3 regions of the Rothia endophytica genome follow, and region 1 is predicted to be linked to each of the others. Evidence: predicted binding sites of a transcription regulator. Region 1 holds the regulator's gene; each other region holds the start of a gene.
The links. Region 1 encodes HrcA, which represses chaperone genes, less so after heat shock. Its sites were predicted from a motif close to TTNGCACTCGNNNNNNNCGAGTGCNAA; they were not measured.
Positions count from the first base shown of each region.

Region 2: groES (co-chaperone GroES) is a predicted target of HrcA. The motif match lies at 2,691-2,717, and genes of this name have one in related genera.
Region 3: groL (chaperonin GroEL) is a predicted target of HrcA. The motif match lies at 5,510-5,536, and genes of this name have one in related genera.

Region 1 covers NZ_BAABKP010000001.1:1,135,553-1,143,428, forward strand. Annotated here, with positions in the region: gene lepA (translation elongation factor 4) at 1-311, shown strand, start outside; gene hemW (radical SAM family heme chaperone HemW) at 311-1,555, shown strand; gene ABD982_RS05135 (DUF4870 domain-containing protein) at 1,650-2,066, opposite strand; gene ABD982_RS05140 (DUF3097 family protein) at 2,217-3,089, opposite strand; gene hrcA (heat-inducible transcriptional repressor HrcA) at 3,217-4,209, shown strand; gene dnaJ (molecular chaperone DnaJ) at 4,274-5,404, shown strand; gene ABD982_RS05155 (16S rRNA (uracil(1498)-N(3))-methyltransferase) at 5,410-6,171, shown strand; gene ABD982_RS05160 (PhoH family protein) at 6,284-7,375, shown strand; gene ybeY (rRNA maturation RNase YbeY) at 7,375-7,876, shown strand, end outside.
Region 2 covers NZ_BAABKP010000001.1:589,196-597,071, forward strand. Annotated here, with positions in the region: gene ABD982_RS02700 (class I SAM-dependent methyltransferase) at 35-1,333, opposite strand; gene ABD982_RS02705 (MFS transporter) at 1,358-2,563, opposite strand; gene groES (co-chaperone GroES) at 2,806-3,096, shown strand; gene groL (chaperonin GroEL) at 3,151-4,740, shown strand; gene ABD982_RS02720 (acyltransferase family protein) at 4,926-7,061, shown strand; gene guaB (IMP dehydrogenase) at 7,121-7,876, shown strand, end outside.
Region 3 covers NZ_BAABKP010000001.1:314,177-322,052, forward strand. Annotated here, with positions in the region: gene ABD982_RS01430 (threonine/serine exporter family protein) at 1-1,781, shown strand, start outside; gene ABD982_RS01435 (threonine/serine exporter family protein) at 1,811-3,445, shown strand; gene ABD982_RS01440 (uracil-DNA glycosylase) at 3,354-4,079, opposite strand; gene ABD982_RS01445 (DUF3263 domain-containing protein) at 4,164-4,457, shown strand; gene ABD982_RS01450 (LytR C-terminal domain-containing protein) at 4,513-5,427, shown strand; gene groL (chaperonin GroEL) at 5,697-7,322, shown strand; gene ABD982_RS01460 (hypothetical protein) at 7,533-7,685, shown strand; gene rlmC (23S rRNA (uracil(747)-C(5))-methyltransferase RlmC) at 7,788-7,876, shown strand, end outside.

The DNA of each region.
Region 1 (7,876 bases):
ATAAGGCCTACTCCTACGGCACGATGATGACCGGCAAGTTGCGTGAGTTGATCCCTCGTCAGCAGTTTGAGGTGCCCATCCAGGCGGCAATTGGTTCTCGTATTATTGCTCGTGAGAATATACGCGCTATGCGTAAGGACGTGCTTTCTAAGTGTTACGGCGGCGATATTTCGCGTAAGCGTAAGTTGCTGGAGAAGCAGAAGGAAGGCAAGAAGCGCATGAAGATGGTGGGCCGTGTTGAGGTTCCGCAGGAAGCCTTCATCGCAGCGCTGTCTTCCGGTGAAGAGTCGAAGGATAAAGCAAAAAAATAATGCCGGCTCAGCCTATAGGCGCTCCGGCACCATTAGACGGCAGGATCCCCGCGGGTTCTGCCGTTCGGTGCGAGGAGCGCGATTTCAGCCTCTATGTCCATGTGCCCTTTTGCTCGGTGCGCTGCGGCTACTGCGATTTCAATACTTATGCCACCGATGATTTTGGTAACGGCGTCGGTCTTGGGTCCTATGCTCAGGACGCTGTGGCAGAGCTTGAGTTCGCGCAGCGTGTCCTGCGGGAGTCAGGGGTGCCAGACCGCCCCCTCTATTCGATTTTTTTTGGTGGTGGTACGCCTACCAAGCTTCCGGCAGCAGACCTGGTCACCGTTTTGCAGTCGGCCATTGAATTGTTTGGGTTGCAGAAGGGTGCAGAGGTCACCACTGAAGCTAATCCTGACTCAGTAATCAGAGATGACCTTTTCGAGCTCAGAGCTGGTGGTTTTACCCGCGTTTCTTTTGGTATGCAGTCTGTTATTCCCTCAGTTCTGGAAGTTCTTGACCGTACCCATACACCGGCCAACGTGCCCAAAGTGGTGCAGTGGGCCAAAGAGGCTGGCCTGCAGGTATCAGTTGACCTCATTTACGGAACTCCCGGGGAGACCCTTGAGCAGTGGCGTGAATCAGCCCAAGCTGCGGTGAGCTATCAACCGGATCATATATCTGCCTACTCTCTCATCATCGAAGAGGGTACTAAACTGGCTGCCCAGATTCGGCGTGGAGACTACCAGATGCCTGATAATGATCTCATGGCTGATATGTACCTGGCAGCCGAGGAGATCTTTAGCGCTGGTGGCTACCACTGGTACGAAGTATCAAACTATTCGACTACCGAGGCCACCCGCAGTCGTCACAACTATGCCTATTGGCGCAACCAGGATTGGTGGGGCATTGGCCCGGGCGCTCACTCGCATATCAACGGTACTCGGTGGTGGAACCTGAAGCACCCGGTACCCTATGCCCACAAGGTGAGAGAAGGGCTGAGCCCGGCAGCTGCACGTGAAGTTCTGTCTGCTGAAACTCGCCGGTTCGAAGATATCATGCTGCAGGTTCGCGTCATTGATGGGCTGCATATCAGCAAACTTGACGGTAGTCGCTCTCCTCAAGACATTGAGAGCTCCCTGGACTGGCTTCAGGCTCAGGGCTTAATTGAGCCCCGAGCCCGATCAGAGGGTAGGGTGCAACTAACGCTACAGGGAAGGTTACTGGGAGATGCCGTAACCCGCGAACTCTTACCAGACCTATAAACTGGTTATACTCCTAGACCACATATGCGGTCTTGTGTAAAAGCGATGCCCGGCACCTTGAGCGCCGGGCATCGCTTTGGTTTATCGACTGCCGTTACTTTTTACGGTTCAGAATGCGGGTAAAAAGTTGGGTGTTAAAACGGTACTGATAAGGGTTACCTCGAGTTACCTTGATACCAGCAATTAGCGAGGAAACTGCGAGGAAGGTCCAGGTGAGAGCTGCCAAGAGACCAAAGAACCAACCGATAGCGGGCACACCGCTGAGAATGATTGACACAGCGATGACGAGAGTGGGCAACAGAGTGAAATCTAGTGCTTCTCTTGATTCTTGTTCGGTAAAGGGGCCACGGCCGCGGTAGAGGTAGTAAATGACGGCCGAAGGAATGCACCCAATGACACCTCCAAAGTGAGCGGTGGTTGCAATGTTTCGATCAGCCGCTACTGAAAGATGCGAGGCGGTAGCCGGTGAGCCCTTGTAAGCGTTTGCTGAGGGAGAGGTTGCGGTCTTCAAAAATTTTCTCTTTGAGTGTGGTGCGAACGGGTGGTGGCAGAAGACAGGGTAGGTCTTGCGCTGTGTCCCATTCTAATGAAAATTTGGTGTAGAGAACATATCGGTGACAGGCATTTTAGCTGTCTTGGTCACGATGTTTGTCACATAAGACTAGGGTTCTAAGGTGACAAAGTCGATGAGTTGTTCGACGGGGCCGAGAAGGGCTGGTTCTAAATCCGTATAGGTTTCGACTTTTGAAAGAATAGTCTTCCAGCCAGTGGCAATATCTGCTTGTGTTTCGTGAGGCCACCCGAAGCGCCGTAGTATGCCCTTTTTCCACTCTTCAGAGCGCGGAATAGAGGGCCAGGCATCGATGCCTACAACACTTGGTTTGACAGCCTGCCAGATATCTACAAAAGGGTGACCAACGATGGTGACATTTCCGCGTGCACCAGGAGCTTGTAAAGCCTGTGCAACGATTCTGCTTTCTTTGCTCCCTTCCACCAGGTGATCCACCAGGATACCCAGTTTGCGGTGCGGTGCAGGGCCGAAGGCCGCTATGGCAGTAGCGAGGTCATCCACGCCGTGTAGGGGTTCTACAACGATTCCTTCTACTCTGAGGTCGTGACCCCATACTTTTTCCACCAGCTCTGCATCGTGCGTCCCTTCCACCCATATGCGGGAGGCACGTGCGGTGCGAGATGGGGCGCTCTCAACAGCGCGGGAGCCTGATCGAGAGATTTGTGGCTTCGTTTGTTGCGGTTGACGTGCAGGGACGACGGCGCTGACGGGCTGTCCCTCGTAGAGAAAACCTGGTCCTAGCGGAAATTTTTTGACCTTACCGTATCGGTCTTCTAGACCGATAACGCGCATGCCGCCGATGGTTTCTAACGAGACGACTACTCCTACCCAGCCACTTTGTACGTCCTCCAGTAGAAGACCAGGTTTGACAGCAATTTTTCTGGGCACTGCGACTCGGTGGTTAGTGAGGTCAGCTGACCCCCAACTGTCTCTGTAATCCACTAGCTGCCTTTCTGCGCGCACCTGCCCACCTTAGCCATGAGCGTACCGAATTCTGATTCTATCCCAGGGGGTATTAGAGTTAAGCGGTGTTAGCACTCTCAACCTGAGGGTGCTAGTTATGAAGCTCGTTTTAGCCCAGGAGGTGCATATGGATCACCCTCGTCGCCTGCAGGTTCTACAGGCAATTGTTGAAGATTATGTGCACCTGCGTGAGCCGGTGGGCTCGAAAGCTCTCATTGAGCGGCACAATCTGGGTGTCTCAAGTGCCACTGTGCGCAACGACATGGCGGCACTCGAGGAAGCTGGGCTTATCAAGGCTCCTCATGCGAGCGCGGGGCGGGTTCCGACGGACCAGGGCTATCGGGTTTTTGTAGACCGCGTAGCGCAGGTTCAGCCGCTAAGTTCTGCTGAGAAACGAGCTATACAAACACTTCTAGATAGCGCCGAGGACATCGACGAGATGATGGGGCGTAGCGCCCGTCTGCTGTCGCATCTTACACAGCAGGTTGCACTTGTTCAGTACCCGCGTAAAAAAACGGTGACGGTCCGGCATATTGAGCTGGTACCCCTTTCAAACGCCATGATTCTGATGGTGCTGATTACCAACACCGGTCAGATCCTTCAACGCAATGTGGCAACTTTGCACACCGAAGAAAAACTGTCTTTTTGGCGCAGAGTACTGAACCAACAGTGTGAGGGTGAGCCGCTGCATCTGCTGACTGAGCTTCAGCCCACACCTCCTGATGCCCCTGGACTCAGCCCCCTCTGGGCTGCTCTCCAAGCAATGGGAAGCCAGGGAGACCCCACCCGTTTACTGGTGTCAGGTACCGCTTACCTAGCTGAGGGAGCCGTAGACTTTAGCCGCAGCATTGCGCCGGTGCTCGACGCTCTAGAAGAACAGGTAGTTCTGCTTAAGCTCTTGACCGGCATCGACCGGAATGAACAGGGTTTTGCTGTCAGTATCGGTCAAGAGAACCCGGAAGATTCGCTGTCAGAGGCAGCTGTAATTGCTCGCGGTTATGGCCCTGATGAAGCAGCTGCTTTAGGAGTGGTAGGGCCAACCCGCATGGATTACTCCATGACTATTTCAAAGGTCAACGCTGTGGCGCGTTACCTGTCAAAGATTTTGAGCGAGTCCTAGGCAACTGCCTTTTAGTGCCCCGTTCGGTATATTTTGTGTGAACCTACTCTAGAAAGAGGAATCAGTGAGCAGTCACTACGAAACTTTGGGTGTGTCCAAAGATGCGTCCGCAGAAGACATTAAGAAGGCTTACCGCAAGAAGGCTCGTCAGTTGCACCCTGACATTAACCCTTCGGAAGAGGCTGCAGAGCAGTTCAAGCGGGTTTCACTAGCTCATGATGTGCTCTCCGATCCTGAAAAGCGCCGTATCTACGACCAGACCGGTAACGAAAATGGTTCTGCCGGGAGCTTTGGCGGTGCGGGTGGTTTCGGTGGTGGCTTTGGTGGCTTCCAGGATATTTTTGATACCTTCTTCAACTCAGGTCCCACCGGTCCGCAGAGCCGCATGCGTCAGGGCCAAGATGCCCTCATCAACGTGAAAATCGACTTGCAGGAGGCCGTCTTCGGCGTTAATAAGCCCATCACTGTTGACACAGCGGTCACCTGTGGGCGCTGTGAGGGTGAAGGCACCGCAGAAGGCACTCACCCTGAGACCTGTTCAACCTGCCACGGTCAGGGTTACATGCAACGCCAGGTTCAATCTATTCTGGGTACTGTCGTCCAGCCGGTTGAGTGCCCGTCCTGCCGTGGTTTTGGCACTGTCATCAAAAACCCCTGTGCTGAGTGCTACGGTGAGGGCCGTGTGCGCGAGCGCAAGCCACTCACCATCAAGATTCCTGCAGGTGTTACTAACGGTGCTCGCATTCGCTTGGCTGGTCAGGGTGAAGCGGGCACTGCGGGTGGCCCCAACGGGGATCTTTACGTTGAGCTGCGAGTAACATCTCACCCTGTGTTCGTCCGCGACGGTGATGACCTGGTAGCAACACTGGGTGTGCCCATGACTGCTGCCGCCCTGGGAACCACCGTTACGCTGGAGACCTTCGATGGGGTTCAGGAGGTTAACGTGCCGGCCGGTACCCAGTCTGGCAATATCATCACTCTCAAAGAACTGGGCGTGACCCGTCTGCGCGGTGGCGGTAGGGGCGATATCCGTGTACAGATTGAGGTGCGCACCCCCACCCGCTTGAGTGAGGAACAGAAGAACCTTCTGTTGCAGTTCTCTGAGTCCCGCGGTGAAGACCTCAAGGTCAGCGAAACGCTTTCGAACAAGAACTCCGGGGGCTTTTTCTCCCGCCTTAAAGATCACCTGAAGTAATCCCTATGACAAACGCGGTCTACTACATTAGTCCCCCCGAATTTGACATATTGGAAGAAGGTAGCACCTTTGACCTGACGGGCGATGAAGGGCACCATGCTAAGAATGTGAAGCGGGCTGAGGTTGGCGAGGGCATTGATTTAGCAGATGGTGCAGGACGGCGCGCTACCGGGTCAGTTCTTGGAATCCTGGATGCTGGTGTCAGGGTTAGCATTGACCTGCTCAGCCAGCAGTCACAGCAGGTGACCATCTATTTAGTTCAAGCTCTTGCTAAGGGCGATCGTGACATCCAGGCTATAGAAATGGCTACGGAACTGGGTGCTCATGGAATCGTACCGTGGAGTGCTGACCGATCTATTGTGCGGTGGAAAATGGAGCGCGCCGCTAAAGCTCATGCCAAGTGGCAGAACACCGTGCGGGCTGCTGCAAAGCAGTCCAGACGAGCTGTCATACCGCATGTTTTTGAGCAGCACAGCAGCGCTGACCTGGCTGAATTAGCCCGTGAGCTGGGTGAGACCGCTCTCTTTCTGGTACTGCATGAGCAGGGCGAGCACCGCTTAACCCAAGAACTTTCAGCCCGTCTGACCGATACCGTTGAAGAGATTTATTTCTTGGTAGGCCCAGAGGGGGGAGTGAGCCCGCGTGAACTCGACCTCTTAAAATCCGCCGGATCCAGGGTCGTCCTCTTGGGCGATGAGGTGCTGCGCAGTTCCACCGCGGGGGCCGCCGCTATCTCAACCCTCAACGTCGCACTAGGCCGCTGGTAGCTGTAATATCACTGACCGCAAAACTTATACCTCCTGGTCCCCGCGCTCGGTAAAGTAGTTTTTACCCACTTTGCTATTGCCAAGGAGCTCTGAAAGACCTGCGAGGTCACCTATGACTACTGCATCCGCTACGCACCGCCCCCTAACCGTTGCTCGAACTTTTTCTTTCCGCTCAGTTGAAGAGATGGTGGCCGTCCTTGGTCCCCACGATGGCAACATCACCCTGATTGAACAGGCTTTTCCGGGTCTCGCCATCCGCCCTAAGGGGCTAGATGCTGTGGTAACCGGCCCTTCTGAGACCGTAGGCACTACCGTGCGGTTGCTGGGTGAACTGGTCCAGCTTGTTCAAAATGACACCCAGGTTACCACCGAAGTGGTCACTCGCATTATGGGCATGATGACAGCCACGCTGGCTCATCCAGCTGCTGCCATTAGCCATAACATTCTGAGTTCACGAGGCAAAAACATCCGCCCCAAGACCATCAACCAAAAAAGCTACGTTGATGCCATTGACGCTAATACCGTTATTTTCGGTATTGGTCCGGCTGGTACCGGTAAGACCTACCTCGCTATGGCAAAGGCTGTTCAGGCATTGCAGGCTAAAGAGGTCAACCGCATTATTCTGACTCGCCCCGCGGTAGAGGCAGGGGAGCGGCTAGGCTTCTTGCCCGGCTCGCTCCATGAGAAGATCGACCCCTACCTGCGCCCGCTCTACGATGCGCTTCACGACATGATGGACCCGGAGTCTATCCCGCGTCTGATGGAGGCCGGAACCATTGAGGTAGCGCCTCTTGCCTATATGCGTGGCCGCACCCTCAACGACGCCTTCATTGTCTTGGACGAAGCTCAGAATACCACTGTTGAGCAGATGAAGATGTTCCTCACACGCTTAGGTTTTGGCTCCAAGATGGTGATTACTGGCGATGTTACTCAGATTGATCTTCCGGGTGGGCATGCGTCGGGTCTTAAACAAATTCGCCAGATTCTTGAGGGAGTCGAAGATATTCATTTTTCTTTGCTACAGGCTGAGGACGTGGTCCGTCACTCGCTCGTGTCAGATATTGTGAGTGCCTATGATCGGTGGGACGAAACGAAATCTAATATCGATCGCCGTAAAACCCGCAAGGTCAAACGCCAAACCATTGAAGCTGCAGCTGAGAAGCTACTTGAAAAATCGGGTATTGAAGTATCTAAGGACCATTAATGAACATTGAATTTGATATTGAGGATGCCGGCCGTGACGCTTCTGAAACCGTTCGTCAGTCTTTTGCTGAGGTTGATACAGACGTCCTAGAGCGTTTAGTAACTCATGCTTTCGCTCATTTGAATGTCTCTGCAGAGACTGAGCTTTCCATCAGCGTCGTGGGTGAATCTGAAATGGAGCGCATCCACCTAGAGTGGATGGATTTGCCCGGGCCAACCGATGTAATGTCCTTTCCAATGGACGAGTTAACTCCAGGTACACCGGACCGGCTGGCCACTGGTGTGCTGGGCGATATCGTGCTCTGCCCACCGGTAGCTTCTGCTCAGGGCAAAGAAGCCGGGCATTCGACTCTTGATGAGCTCTGTTTGCTCACCACCCATGGCATCCTGCATTGCCTGGGCTACGATCACGCCACGAAAGAAGAGGAAGCTGAGATGTTCGGTATCCAGCGAACTATTCTTGAAGACTTTCTCGGTCGCCCTGCTCCCGTGGAAACGAGGC
Region 2 (7,876 bases), 550 kb from region 1:
ACGATAAGGGACGGTTCACAGCGCACGGGCTGTCTTATAGTTGCACCGGGTTAGCGTGGATGGCCAGCCGCCGAGATTCAGCCCCGCTGCCCAGGCGCGTCAAAATCAAGGTGGCAGGAACCGCTGCCGCTCCCTTTTTCTTCTTAACCCCGGCCAAAAGCTTGGCACGCAAGTGCTCGGGCACAATATCGACCCCGCGTTTTTTGACGGTCAGGGTAGTGATGCCCTGCTCCTTAACCCACCGCTTGAGCGTCTTATCTTGCAGTGAAAGCACCTGCTGAACCGTATAGATCTGCGCTAAGGCGGTCTCTGCAGGGATTTCCATGGTTAGGTAGGCAATCTTTTCATCCATTAGCTGGGCACCCAGCTGATGAGCAAGATCAGAGACCAGGTGGGAACGCACCACCGCGCCGTCGGGCTCAGCGATGTAATTGCTGAGTTCTCCCACAAGGGGTTCGTGTTCGTGCGTTCCAGTGAGGTCCGGGGAGTCTTGGGACGAGGTAATCTCGCCCAGCAACTCCGGCTCTAAGGGGTGAGATGAGAGGACGCTGGCCGCCCGGCGCACTCCTGGGCGGGCGAGAGCATTGAACCAGAGCACCACCTCAACCACCGAACCGCCGTGGGACACCCATTCAGCTTCGCAGCCTTCGGGAATATGCTCGTGGGGCAGGCCGGGGCCCATCTTGACGCCCATGGGAATGCCGGTGGCCGCCAGCTTCTCTACAAAGGACAGGGGAGGGGAGAAAGCTTCGGGGTCAAAGAGCCGGGACGTGGTGGCGCCGCCTTCCACCTCGCGGCGGGCAGGATCTAGCCAGAGCGCCTCTACCGGTTGCCCCGAGACCGTGGTCAGGTTTTCTAGTTGCACTTCTTCTACATTGCCCACCAGCACCTGGGCGGTCTCAATACCCTGCAGATTATGGGCGGTGAAAGCCGCCGTTGCCGGGTCAAGCTCCACCGCTATCACCGCCAGACCGGCGGCGACAAAGGCGAGAGAGTCAGCCCCGATTCCGCAGCCCAAATCAGCTACCGAGCTGATACCTGCGTCCACAAATCTTTGGGCGTGACGCGCCCCCACCGCTGCCCTGGTTGCTTGCTCATAACCTGCCTCGGTCAGTAGCATCTCTGCAGCGTGCTCTCCAAACTTGTTGGCAGCCTGGGTACGGAGCTTTGCCTGGGTCAGCACTGCTGAGGTCTCTTCAGGGGTAAACCCCCTGGACCGTAGCGCACTCGCGGCGGCAAGGGCAGTATCAGCGGTGTAGGGGGTGAATTCGCGGACGGCGGCGAGCAGCTCTTCACTGAAAGGATGGGCTGGTGCTGGTGTAAAGCTAGTCATCGTTTCTTATTCTAGTGGTGCTATCTAACTGCGCCGGGAACCGGTAGGTAGTTTAGTAATCGGCTGAGTGGCAAGTGCCCAAACGGCTCCAAAGACGGTCAGAGATCCTACCAATATAAAGGCCGCCGGTAGGGCGAACGCAGTGAGCACAGCCGAAATACCCAAGGGACCACCCACAACAGCCACCTGGGAGAACATGGACCAGATGCTCAAGAACTTGGCCCTGCCGGTGTCCGGGCTAAGGTCAGCACCGATGGTCATATTGATACCGGAGCCCAGGCCGTTGCCCACACTCATGCAGATGAGGGCAAGGACGAAACCCCAGCTACCGTCCCAGAAGGGCACCAGCAGGAAGCCTCCGCCAAAGAAAACGAGGCACAGACTCAGGATAAAGGAACGACCTACCCGATCTTTCAGGTAACCGCCGGGGAACATGAGCACCATCTCCAGAGCAGAGCCCAGGGCAATGGCTAAGGAAATCTGGGCTTCGGACCAGCCCAGGTGCAGCCCCCAGAGGGCTACCAGAATGGGCTGGCTCACCCGGGCCACCGAGAGAAGGCTGACTCCGATGCCAGCCACGAAAACGGTGTTCCAAGTAACCGATAGTTGGCTTGTTTCGGTGGCTGCCCTGTTTTCTCTGGCCTGGGCAGTCGCCCGATCAAAGGTTGAATTAAAGCGGGGGATTCGCAGCAGTACCGTTGCAGCTAAAACCAGAACGATGGAGAAAGCAAAAACGGTCCAAAGAGGAAGCCAAATGAGTATGAGGGAACCGGCCAGCGGTCCGGCGAGGAAACCTGCTCGCTGTGCCCCGCCCAAGGACGTCATTGCCTTGCCTCGGTCCGTGGCGGCAACGGTCTCAGCCACCACAGCTTGGCGCGCCAATCCCCAGGCAACCTGGGCGGGCACGCGCAACAAATGACCGGCGATATAGAGGGCAATAGACCAGCCCGAAGGCACTGCAAGAGCCAGAATAGTCAGTGCCAGGGCGCCGGCTGCATTCAGGGTAGCCAGAGTCATGGCCCTCTTGTCGCCTACCCGGTCAATAGCTGCGCCCACCGGAACCGTACAAGCAAGCGCCGCAACGCCCGAGGCAGCCATGAGGAGGGCAGCTGCTGCAGGGGGTATTCCTATGTCGATGGCTGCAAGAATGATGAGAGGGGTGATAGCTCCCAGGGCTGCGGCAAAGAGGAAGGAGGGCACCAGCACCGGCCAAAAGAGAAGTTTGATCACGCCATTCCTCCTTGCTTATGGCTTGGCTCACTTTTGCAACCTCTTCATCATAGTCCCACCGCGGTGCGCTCACCGCGAAACCTGCTGGCTCGGTTGCCCCGTGAGCAGAGACGTTCTAAAGTTTTAGTTAGCACTTGACCGTTTAGAGTGCTAAATCTGTAGTCGGTGGCACCGCGACGACACCGAAGACAGTTTTAGCGCAGGTCAACCCCTAACGTTTACGCCCTAGAAGGAGCAAGAACATGGCTACCATCAAGCCGCTTGAAGACCGCATTGTTGTGCAGATCGTAGAAGCTGAGCAGACCACCGCATCCGGTCTCGTCATCCCCGATACCGCCAAGGAAAAGCCCCAGGAAGCTAAAGTTATCGCTGTTGGTCCCGGCCGCGTCGATGACAAGGGTAACCGCATTCCCGTTGACGTAGCAGAAGGCGATGTTGTCATCTTCTCCAAGTACGGCGGCACCGAAGTTAAGTACGGCGGCAGCGAGTACCTCATCCTTTCAGCACGCGACGTGCTGGCCGTTGTCTCCTAAGACCCTTTATCTTCTCAACCACCCTAGATAAAGACCAAAGGAGATAGAGGATTCATGGCAAAACAACTTGAATTCAATGATGATGCCCGCAAGCACCTGCAAGCCGGCGTTGATAAGCTCGCGAACGCGGTCAAGGTAACCCTTGGCCCCCGCGGCCGCAACGTTGTGCTCGATAAGCAGTGGGGTGCGCCCATCATCACCAACGACGGCGTCTCAATCGCTCGCGAAATTGAGCTTGAGAACCCCTACGAAAATCTGGGCGCGCAGCTGGCTAAAGAAGTTGCCACCAAGACCAACGATGTTGCCGGTGACGGTACCACCACCGCAACCGTCCTTGCTCAGGCACTGGTTGCTGAAGGTCTGCGCAACGTTACTTCCGGTGCAGCACCCGGTGAGGTCAAGCGCGGTATCGAGGCAGCAACTAAGTTAGTTTCTGAGCGTCTGCTAGAGAACGCTCGCGGTGTTGAGGGCGAAGAAGTTGCCCATGTGGCAGCGATTTCAGCCCAGTCACCTCAGATCGGGGAACTGCTCTCAGAGGCCTTCAAGAAGGTGGGCCAGGACGGCGTCATCACCATCGAAGACGGATCCACCACCGAGATTGAACTCGAAGTGACCGAGGGTATGCAGTTCGACAAGGGCTACCTCTCACCCTCCTTCGTCACTGACCCCGAGCGTGCCGAGGCCGTTCTGGAAAACAGCGCTATTCTGCTCTACCAGGGCAAAATCTCAACCGTGGCTGAAATTATGCCCGTACTTGAAAAAGTTGTTCAGGCTAAAAAGCCCCTGACCATCATTGCCGAGGACGTAGACGGTGAAGCCCTGTCCACCCTGGTCGTCAACAAGTTGCGCGGCAACCTAGACGTCGTTGCTCTCAAAGCACCCGGTTTTGGCGACCGCCGCAAAGCGATTCTGCAGGACCTCGCCGTTCTCACCCAGGGTACCGTTATTACCGGTGAATTGGGTATCACCCTTGACAGTGTCACCATGGACCAGCTCGGTGGCGCTCGCCGCGTCACCGTCACCAAGAACACCACCACCATCGTCGAAGGTGCCGGCACCTCTGAAGAGGTTGCTGAGCGCGTTGACCAGTTGCGCCGCGAAATCGAGCGCGTGGATTCCGAATGGGACCGCGAAAAGCTTAAGGAACGCCTGGCAAAGCTGTCCGGAGGTGTCGGTGTCATCAAGGTCGGCGCTGCAACCGAGGTTGAGGCCAAGGAACGTAAGCACCGTATTGAGGACGCAGTCTCCTCCACCCGCGCAGCCCTTGAAGAGGGCATTGTTGCCGGTGGCGGTACCGCCCTGGTGCACGCTCTGGCTGCACTGGATGGTTTTGAAGCTGGCTCCCGCGATGCCCAGGTCGGTGTGGACATCGTCCGCCGCGCCCTGGTCCAGCCTCTGCGCTGGATTGCTGAGAACGCTGGTGAGGACGGCTACGTAGTGACCTCTAAGGTCGCTGAGTTGCCCATCGGTCACGGCTTCAATGCGGCAACCAGGGTCTACGAAGACCTCATTGCCCGCGGCGTCATTGACCCGGTCAAGGTGACCCGTTCAGCTCTGGAGAACGCGGCGTCCATCGCTGCCCTGGTGCTGACCACCGAAACCCTCGTGGTCGAAAAACCTGCTGAGGAAGAAGACAACAAGTAGCCCCTTCTTTTCTCAGGGAAAACTGCCCGCTATGGTCTTAGCCACCGTAGCGGGCAGTTTCGTGTTTTCTCAAGCTGATGCTCAGGATGGAGCGGTAAACTTAACCCTTTATGGATTGCGCCAGTACCACCTCAGCGCCCCAGCTGAGGCGCCATGCTGGCTAAAGAGTAGGGAGGGAGTCTGCCTTGAGTGGGCACGCAGTGATGAACCACCACACCAGCACTGGGCAGAGCCGCCGCATCTATTCGAGCGACCGCTCCTGGCGTCCTGAAATTCAAGGTCTACGCGCACTCGCCTTGCTGCTCGTTGCCGCCTACCATTTCTGGTTTGGTCGGGTATCGGGCGGTGTGGATGTTTTTCTCTTCATCTCAGCTTTCCTGCTGACCGGTTCTTTTGCTCGCCGTATTGAAAGCGGAACTTTTGCCGCCGGTGGTCTTTTTCCGGGGCTGAGGGCTGTTTTTGCCCAGTGGGTGCACACCTTCAAACGACTGCTGCCCCTAGCCGCCATTACCGTTGCCCTCACCCTGCTAGGTACCTATTTTTTTATTCCTGCTGAGCGCTGGCTGAGCATCCTTGATGAGGCGGGCACCGTGGTGCTCTACCAGCAGAACTGGTGGTCCATTGATAACGCGGTGGACTACTATGCCACTGATAGCTCGCAAGCATCTCCTCTGCGTCATTTCTGGTCCCTGTCGGTGCAGGGGCAGATTTACCTGCTCTGGCCACTCATCTTCCTGCTGGCTGCACTTCTGATTCGAGCCTTAAAGGGTAGGGGAGTGCGCGCTGTTCTCATTAGCATTTTTACATTGATTTTCGCGGTATCGCTGACCTACTCCATCCGTGAGACTGAGTCCAGCCAGGTCACTGCTTACTTTGATACCTGGGCCAGGCTCTGGGAGTTTGCGCTGGGTTCTCTGGTGGCCCTAGTGCTGCCTCTGCTGAAGTTGCGCCGTACCCTACGTGCGGTGATGGGCTGGGCGGGCATCATTGCCATTATTTCCTGTGGCTTCGTTCTGGACGTTAACGGCAGCTTCCCGGGGTATGTGGCGCTCTGGCCCACCCTAGCCGCCGCCTGTGTGATTGCTGCTGGAAATACCGGCACTAGATTTGGCCCTGAAAAACTGCTGACCGCCAAGCCCCTGCTGGCTCTCGGTGGCTTTTCTTATGCCCTTTACCTGGTGCACTGGCCCATTCTGGTCTTCTATCTCTCCTATACCCAGCAGGAAAAGGCGGGTTTTCTTGCCGGTATGATTTTGCTCGTTCTCTCCATGGCGCTTGCCTGGCTACTGACCCGCCTCGTTGAAAACCCTCTGCGCACCTGGAAGCTGCCCAACCGCTCAACCGTTACGGGGCTAGTTATGGTGGGAGCCTGCCTGCTCGTTGGGCTTATGCCCGCCCATGCCTGGACATCTTCAATTCACCGCCAGGCGGTGCAGGCTGAGGCTAACCGTGCTATCAATAACGTGGGCGCTGCCGTGCTTGATTCAGACTATGCGTACGAGGGGGACCAGGATGCCCCCGTCATCCCCATTCGAGCGGTATTGGACGCTGACTGGGCCGAACTGGGTGATTCCTGCGCTCAGATAAAACCTGAGATGTCGCTCACCGAAGAACTGGCGGGTAGCTGCACTGTGCCGGTAGCCAATGAAAACCCCACCCGCACGGTAATGGTGGTGGGCAACTCGCACATGCAGATGTGGCTCACCGCCCTGCGCCCACTAGCTGAGAGCCAGGGTTGGGAGTTGATTGCCAATATTCGCCCCGGCTGCTTCCTGACTGAAGAAGATAATGCCTCCTTTGCCAGCGGCGCTAACTGCGATGAGTGGGCGCAGGCGTCCTGGGAATTCATTGATACCCAGAACCCTGACACTGTCTTTGTGCACGGTACCCGCTCGCTTGCCGATGAACCTGATGTGCTCTTCACCGGGCTTGAGCCGCACATCGCGCAGCTGACCGAGCAGGGGACCAGCGTCATCGGTGTGCGGGATACACCGCGTATGTCACAGATGCATAAGGACTGCATGGACGCTTTTGGGGGCGCTGATGATTGCATTATGGGCCCGGGCCAGGACGTTCTGGACGACCCCCAACTTTCCTTCCAGGAGAGCTACCCCGGTTTCGCAGCGGTCAACCTGTCAGATTTAGTCTGCCCAGATAATGCCTGCCCACCGTCTATCGGTAATGTCTATACCTACTTCGATTATGACCACATCACCGCAACCTACATCGAGACCTTGGGCGACTATTTTGACCCGCGAGTGCTGGATGCCGTAGACCGGGCAGATGCTGCCCTGCAGCCCTCACTCGCGCAAGACGGCTAACCCGACTAAGATTGACAGCAGTGTGCCTCACCTACCCTTTGAAAGGTAATGAAACTTTCATGACCACCCCCACCGCCCTGAGCGAAGACCCCTTTGGCTTTATCGGACTCACCTACGATGACGTTCTGCTATTGCCAGGTAACACCGACGTCATTCCGTCAGATGCGGATACCACCACCCGCCTGACCAAGCGTATTTCGATTGCGTCGCCCATTATCTCAGCAGCTATGGATACCGTGACCGAGTCAGCCATGGCGATTGCTATGGCCCGCCTGGGCGGTATGGGCGTTATCCACCGCAACCTTTCCATTCAGGATCAGGCCGACCACGTGGACCGTGTTAAGCGTAGCGAATCGGGCATGATTACTAACCCCGTGACCGTTGGCCCCAATGCTACGTTGGCAGAGCTGGATGAACTCTGCGGTCACTTCAAGGTTTCGGGCTTGCCCGTGGTGGACGAGTCCGGTGTGCTGATGGGTATCATCACCAACCGTGACACCCGCTACCTGCCCGAGTCCACCTTTGAAACTACCCTGGTTCGCGAGGTTATGACCAAGATGCCCCTCATTACCGGGCACGAGGGGATGAGTAAGGACGAGGCTTTTGCCCTCCTGGCAGATAACAAGATTGAAAAGCTGCCCCTTATTGACGAGGCCGGCAAACTCACCGGTCTGATTACCATCAAGGATTTCACCAAAACCGAGCAGTACCCCCGCGCTACCAAGGACGACGAGGGTCGCCTGCGCGTGGGTGCCGCCATTGGCTTCTTTGGCGACGGTTACGAGCGAGCCATGAGCCTGGTAGAAGCTGGCGTT
Region 3 (7,876 bases), 820 kb from region 1:
CCCAGCAGTCAGAAGCACCTGCCGCTGAGGTGGTGAAGAAGGCCCCCTCAGCTTTCGAAGTAGCCACTCCAGCCGAGCACCAGACCCATGATTCGGCCTTTGGCCCGGCTACGACGCTAATCCCCGCGCAAAAACCGGCTGCTCAACCTAATTCTTCTGAGACAGAAGCACGGGCTTTTACCACCGGTTTACAGCAGGCGAGTTACCCATCAGTTGCGGGCACCGGTCAGCTTCCCCTTACTAGCACCACGCCTAAGCGTCCTAGCCGGATGCGTTCTACGCTGCGATCTTTTGTCAGCACCGACCAGTCGCTCACTAAGCCTATGCGTGGGGTGGCGCGTCTTGCACAGCGTCCCTTCGCTCTGGCGACCGCTGCTTCTCGTCGGGCTGAGTTTGTCCGCGAAAAAGAAGAAGCCCGTGAGGTACTGAACTTTTCGCTACGCCTGGCGGAAACCATGTTCCACTACGGCGCTGACACCATAGACGTTGATTCGGCCATTGTTGCTGTCTGTGCCGCCTATGGGCTAGATGATGTTGAAATCGATATCACCAACCAGTCGGTCATCATCAATTACGTCTCTGACATTGATGAAATCGATGATCAGACGCGGGCTCTGAACCTGAATGATCTTGCCAAAGAGCGCTCTGCTCCAAGCAAGGAGCGCTTCAGCCACACCGTGATGCGCGTGGTTCGCTCCTGGTCAGAGAACTACGCCTCCCTTGACGATATTTACAAGCTGATTCACGATATTACTGCTGGCGGTCTGCCCCGTCACAAGGCTGAACGCCGCCTGCACTCGATCAATACAGCCAAAAAACCCTATTCGCCACTGGTTATTATGCTGGCAAATATGGCGGCAGCTTTCAGCCTCGTCCTCGCTCTAGGTGGTTCCTGGGAGGCTGGGGCTGTAGGGGGGCTGGTCTTTTTGGTGATTCACCTGGTGAGCCGCCTCATCTCTAAGCTAAAGATGCCCAGCTTCTTCAACATGGCGGTGGGCGCTGGTACGGTGACTTTTGCGTCCATCTATATTTCTGATGACGCTTCGGTTTTCTCTCATCTGGGTTTTCACCTTAATGCCCCTCACATTGTGGCGGCAGGGCTCATCATGCTGCTGCCCACGGCGCGTTTGGTCTCTACGGTGCAGGACGCACTGAACGGCTTCCCTCTCACGGCTGCCGGCAAATTCGTGTCTACCGGTATGAGTTTTCTGGGTATTGTGGTGGGGCTTGCTTCGGCGGTGGCGGTGCTCTCTGCTTTAGGTGTTGAGGAGCTGGATATTTCCCAAACCCGGTTTGAACCGGCGCCGGTCGTGATTAGTTATGCCTTCTTTATGGTAGCTTCCCTGGCTTTTGCCGTGACCACTCATGCTCGGTGGGATAACCTGTTGTGGGTTTTGGCTATAGCTACTGCCGGGTTCTGGGTCTATCAGGGCTATAGTTATACTTTTGGTGCCGGAACAGGGCGGGCTAATACCGCTATTGCCGCCTTGGTGATTGGTTTGCTGAGCACCTATCTAGCCTACCGCTTACATGCCCCGGCAGCTATATTCTATGTACCTGCTCTTACCTTCCTTTTGCCGGGTCTTTCGGTCTTCCGCGGGCTCTATCTCTTCACCGTTGAGGCTAACTCCGACACCGGGTTGCCTGGCATGGTGGCAGCTATCGCAATCATCTTGTCCATGGCATCGGGCGTTGTTTTGGGTAGCTACCTGATGCAATACTTCATTCAGCAGCGTCTTTCTGACGCCGCCCTTGACGCCAACGAGACACGTGATCGCTAGTTGGTCTGCGAGAGGGTACGCTACAGGCCGTGACTGAGAATTCCCAGGCTCCGCGCTCCGAGCTGCCACAGGCGTCCTACCCTTCCACCTCCGCGCCGAGCGGTCCGGTACTCCCAACACGCTCCACTCCCGCCAGCAAGGCACGCGCTGGCCTCAAAATCCTGGTGAGCTCCCAGCAGGCTATGACCGTGCCTATGCGCGGCGTTGCGCGCGTTGCGCAGCGGCAGTTCGCTCAAGCCGCCTTCAACCGTCAGCGGCAACGAGTGCAGCTTCAAGAAGAAACCCGCAGTGTGCTCAACTTTTCCCTGCGTCTGGCAGAAACCATGTTCCGTTTCGGAGCAGATTCAGCCGATGTGGACGCCGCGGTGGTAGCGGTCTGCGGCACCTACGGCATCCACGATGTAGAAGTTGATATCTCCTATCAGTCCATCAGAATCAACTATGTTTCTGAGTTTGATGAGGCTGCTAGCCGCGGCGACTACTTGGCTCCCGCCGGGTCGGGTGCCGAGAAGTTCAGCCATAACCTAGTGCGCGTCATTCGTTCTAGCGCCGAAAACTATGCTGCCCTGGAAGCCACCTATCGGCTGATTCACCGTATCACTGATGCTCAAATAACCCGCACCCGCGCTGAACGCCAGCTCGCTGAGATTAGCACGGTAAAAAAACCTTATTCGCCCGCTGTGCTACTGGTGTGGAACCTCCTGATGGCCGTTGCATTCACCCTGGGTGTGGGTGGCTCATGGCGGGCTGCTCTTGTCTCTTTTTTCGTTTTTATTGCGGTAAATTTCTCTATGGTCTGGGCGGGAAAGTTTGGTCTACCCAGCTTTTTCACCATGGCCCTGGGATCAGGGGTGGTGACCTTTTTTGCTCTGTGGGTGGGCAGCACGGATTCCTGGTTCTTCCAGCAGGGGTTTGTTGTGTCACCGCCCCACATTGTGGCTGCCGGGCTCATGATGCTGTTGCCCACCTTCCGCCTGGTATCGGCCATGCAGGACGCCCTGCACGGCTTTCCTTTGACGGCTGCCGGTAAGTTCGTGGTCACGGGTGCTAACTTCACCGGGATTATTGCTGGCATTAGTACTGCACTGACCCTGATTAATCTGTTTGACTATGCTTCCCTTGATGTTGACCGAACGGTCTTCAACCCGCCGCCGCTCTGGCTGAATGTGGTTGGCATGGTGGTCGGTTCGGTGATGGTAGCAGCTGCTTGGCAGGGCAGGGGCGCCAACCTAATGCTGAGCGCTCTGGTCTCGTTGGCGGGGCAGGGCGCCTACTATGGCCTGGTTTTTACTACCGGTGCGGAGGCAGGGCGCGTTAGTGTACTGTTAGGAGCTCTTACGGTGGGTGCTGCAGGCGCTTTTCTAGGGCACCGGTTACATACCCCAGCGGCTATATACTATATTCCCGGCATGATGTTCATGTTGCCAGGCCTTACCATTTTCCGTTCCGCATACGCGCTCCTGGAGGGTGAAGACATCACCGCTGGCCTTCACGGTCTAGCTAACGCCAGCACCACGGTGCTGATGCTGGCCACAGGAATTGTGTTCGGCACCTATCTGGTGGACTATCTCGTCAGCCGTTTCGGGGGCTCTGCATCGAAGGAGAGTCCTGAGCAGGCACGTCAGGCAGAGCCCAGTCCACAGGTGCAGCGCCCTGGGCAATGAGAAGATTGTTGACCTTGCTAAAAGGCTTGGAGCCAAAGAACCCTCTGGATGCGGATAGAGGGGATGGGTGCGGGGACTCAACGCAGGGGTAGCCGCCCAATAGGGGGGCGCACCGGCGGGCGTCAGCGCCCCAGAGTAAACCAACCAGGGGAGTGCCCCGCTGGGCAAGCACTTCAATGGCGCGTGTGGTGATGGTTTCCCACCCCAGATTGCGATGGGAGCCAGCATTTCCCGCTCCCACAGAGAGCACTCGGTTGAGTAACATGACTCCCTGGGCGCTCCAGGCTGAAAGGTCCCCATGCGCAGGCGGCGTTACGCCTAGGTCGCTGCTTAGCTCCTTGTAAATGTTCTGCAGGGAACGGGGGATGGGGCGCACATCTGGGTGTACCGAAAAGCTCAGGCCCATAGCGTGACCGGGGGTGGGGTAGGGGTCCTGCCCAATGATAAGGACCTTTACGTCAGCTAGGGGGTAGGTAAAAGCCCTAAAAATATCGTCACCGGCTGGCAGGGTCTTTCTGCCCGCTGCGTGCTCTTCGCGCAGAAAGTTACCCATAGCCCTGACGTTGCTCTCCACCGGGGCTAGCGCCTCGGCCCAATCAGCGGCCATGATTTCTGTCAGTGGTTTGGCAGGCATAGAAGTCCCCTTAGTCCAGTGGCGCAGGTTTACGTGCCTTAAGATTAGTACAGTTACCTATCAGTCCCGAGAGAAGGACGCCGCTTGGCTGCTGCACAGAATACCTCCGCCGGTCACGATGAACCCCTTGAAGAGTCTGCTGCCCGCCAGAAAGTAGCCGCTGACTCGCTCACACCGCTAGAACGAGCTGTGATAGAGCTGGAGAAACGGCGTTTCCGTTACCAGGGCAGCAAGGAACAGGCCATCGAAAAACAGCTGGGCCTTAGTCCTGTGGCCTACTACCAGCAACTCAACTCCATGCTTGATAACCCCAGAGTGGTGGCTGCAGAACCCCTGTTAATGAACCGTCTGCGCCGCCACCGAGATGCCCTGAGCTGACCTGCTGTACCCTAGAAATATCAGGCCTAACCGCTGCTGCCCCGAAAGAGATGCCGTGTCCCCCTACCCTCGCGATGAATTCGATGACATTGATGAAGCAACAGCACGCCGAGGTGCCTACCGGGCGCGTCCCAAAGCCAACACCACCTCAGCTCGAGGGCTAGTGCTTATGGTACTCAGCGGTGTTTTGGCACTCCTCGTAGGTGGGTTCATGTACGTCATCTCTCCCCGCACCGATTCCCCGGAGGCTGCAGTGGAAGCCAGCGCCTCTTCCAGTGCCTCACCCAGCGAAGAGGCGCCGGCTGCTCTTAACATCGAGGGCACCACCGTTGAAATCTATAATTCAAGTGCCCCCGCCGGGTCCGCTGCCGTAGCTGCACGTCTCATCGAGAGCAAGGGATATACCGTGCGTACCACCGGCAACTGGGCTGGCACCTACACCACCGAGTCGACGGTCAATTTTGCTACGGGCACGTCCAGTGAAGCCAACGACATAGCAGACACCCTCTCACTACCTTTCATCGCGCAGGACTACGAGGCCGAGAGCGGTCTGGTCTATGTGGTGCTGGGCGCTGACTTTGACGCTGCATCTTTTGAAGATGCTGCCGAGCCCGCTGAGACTGCCGATTCCACCGAACCTGCAGAAGAGCAGGGCGGGGGTGAAGCTAGCCAAGCCCCCGAGAGCACGCCGGCTGCTTCCAGCCAGACAGGTGCGCAGGGCCTCTATGTCCTCGACCCGGCCACAGGTACTTTCGTAGAAGTAACTGAATCGACCGCTAGTGGCTTAACCCGTTACAGCTATGACCCAGCGACCGATACCTACCAGGAATACAACCCTCAGCAGGGGTATACCCCTTACAATGCACCGGTGGTCACCTACTCTTACCAGCCCGACACGGGAACCTTCGTTCTAGACCCCGCAGGAACCTACATTTTCGACGCGGCTAGCGGCACCTACGTCCTCCGCTAAAGTTTGTGCGCTGTCGGCGATTAAATAGGGGCCACTCGCAACAAGGGTTTGCACACCTTTCGCACTAGTGCCAAGATTGTATTTAGCACTCGATGGCTCTGACTGCTAAATCATGTGCTAGATCTAGATACAGTCAGCTGTTCTTCGGGTAAAACTCTGAAGCGTACCTTCGGTGAGGTGCACCGGCCGGTCCAGACCGTGCCGCACCGTCCGTCGCGGGCACCAAAGAGTACGCGCTCAAACTAATGTTCCAGGAGGAGCGAAGCTACATGGCAAAGCTGATTGCTTTTGATGAAGAAGCACGCCGCGGTCTTGAAAAGGGTCTGAACACCCTGGCAGACGCAGTGAAGGTAACTCTCGGCCCCCGCGGCCGCAATGTCGTGCTTGAAAAGGCATGGGGTGCCCCCACGATCACCAACGACGGTGTATCCATCGCCAAGGAAATCGAACTCGAGGACCCCTACGAGAAGATTGGTGCTGAGCTGGTCAAGGAGGTCGCAAAGAAGACCGACGACATCGCAGGCGATGGCACCACCACCGCAACCGTTCTGGCCCAGGCTCTCGTGCGCGAAGGTCTGCGCAACGTTGCAGCTGGCGCTGACCCCCTCTCCCTCAAACGCGGTATCGAAAAGGCTGTAGAAGCTGTTACTGCCGAGCTGCTGGAGTCAGCTAAGGAAGTTGAAACCGAAGAAGAGATCGCTGCAACTGCGTCTATCTCAGCCGGTGACCCCGAAATCGGCAAGCTCATTGCGCAGGCGATGGAGAAGGTCGGCAAGGAAGGTGTTATCACCGTTGAAGAGTCCAACACCTTTGGTCTCTCCCTCGAACTGACCGAAGGTATGCGCTTTGACAAGGGCTTCCTCTCCGGTTACTTCGTCACTGACGCTGACCGCCAGGAAGCTGTCCTAGAGGACCCTTACATCCTGATTGTCAGCTCCAAGATTTCAAACGTCAAGGACCTCGTTCCCGTTCTCGAGAAGGTCATGCAAGCTGGCAAGCCCCTGCTGATTGTTGCTGAGGACGTCGAGGGCGAAGCTCTGGCCCTGCTGGTGCTCAACAAGATGCGCGGCTCCATCAAGTCCGTTGCTGTTAAGGCACCTGGCTTCGGTGACCGCCGTAAGGCACAGCTGGCTGATATCGCTATCCTGACTGGTGGCCAGGTTATCACCGAAGAGGTCGGCCTCTCCCTGGATCAGGCAACCATCGACCTGCTGGGCACCGCCCGCAAGGTCGTTGTGACCAAGGACGAAACCACCATCATCGAGGGTGCCGGCGACGCTGAAGCCATCGAAGGCCGCGTAGCCCAGATCCGTGGCGAAATCGCTAACTCAGATTCAGACTACGACCGCGAGAAGCTACAGGAGCGCCTGGCTAAGCTGGCTGGTGGCGTTGCAGTGCTCAAGGCAGGTGCAGCAACCGAGGTTGAACTCAAGGAGCGCAAGCACCGCATTGAGGACGCTGTGCGTAACGCTAAGGCAGCAGTTGAAGAAGGCATTGTTGCCGGTGGCGGCGTTGCCCTCATCCAGGCTGGCGCCAAGGCTTTCGAGAAGCTGGAACTGACGGGTGACGAAGCAACCGGTGCAAACATCGTCCGCGTAGCTATTGACGCGCCGCTGAAGCAGATTGCTTTCAACGCTGGCATGGAGCCCGGCGTCGTTGTTGATAAGGTCCGTAACCTGCCCGCAGGTACCGGTCTGAACGCTGCAACCGGTCAGTACGAAGACCTCATGGCAGCTGGCATCAATGACCCTGTCAAGGTCACCCGGTCAGCCCTGCAGAACGCAGCGTCCATCGCTGGTCTCTTCTTGACCACCGAAGCCGTTGTTGCTGATAAGCCTGAGCCTGCTGGTGCAGCTCCCGCCCCCGACATGGGTGGCATGGGCGGCATGATGTAAGACCGGTTCACCGGTTTTTCAGCCCTAGGCTTTAACCCCGCCCCGGCGCCTTCTCGGTGCCGGGGCGGGGTTTTTGACGTATGTAGCTTGCTGGCACTACATCGCCATAAACCCTTGCACACCGAACCAGTATTTGAGTATGCTTTAAATCACTTAAAAGATTTTTTAGGTACTCAGTATCAATGGCGACAACTGAAAGCTGTGAGGCATATGTTCACTATCGTAGACCTAGTTCTGTATACCGTTATCGTTGCTATGCTGGCTATGTTGCTCGTGTGCCATGTAGCGGATGGCTGGTCAAAGCTTGAGAAGAAGAGCTCTGAGGCTCTTCAGCGAGATATCGCTTTTGGCTCGGGTAGCTAAAAACTTTTTGGCGATTATGTTTTTCTAAGGTTGGCGCCCCAAGCGTGGGGTGCCAACCTTTTTTCTACCCGTTGGTTTAGCGACAGGTAGACTGGTTGGGCTATGAATTGCGATTACTTTGACGCCGGCATCTGCCGCTCTTGCACCCTCCTTGAAACCCCTTACGCTGTGCAGCTTGCTCAGAAACAGGA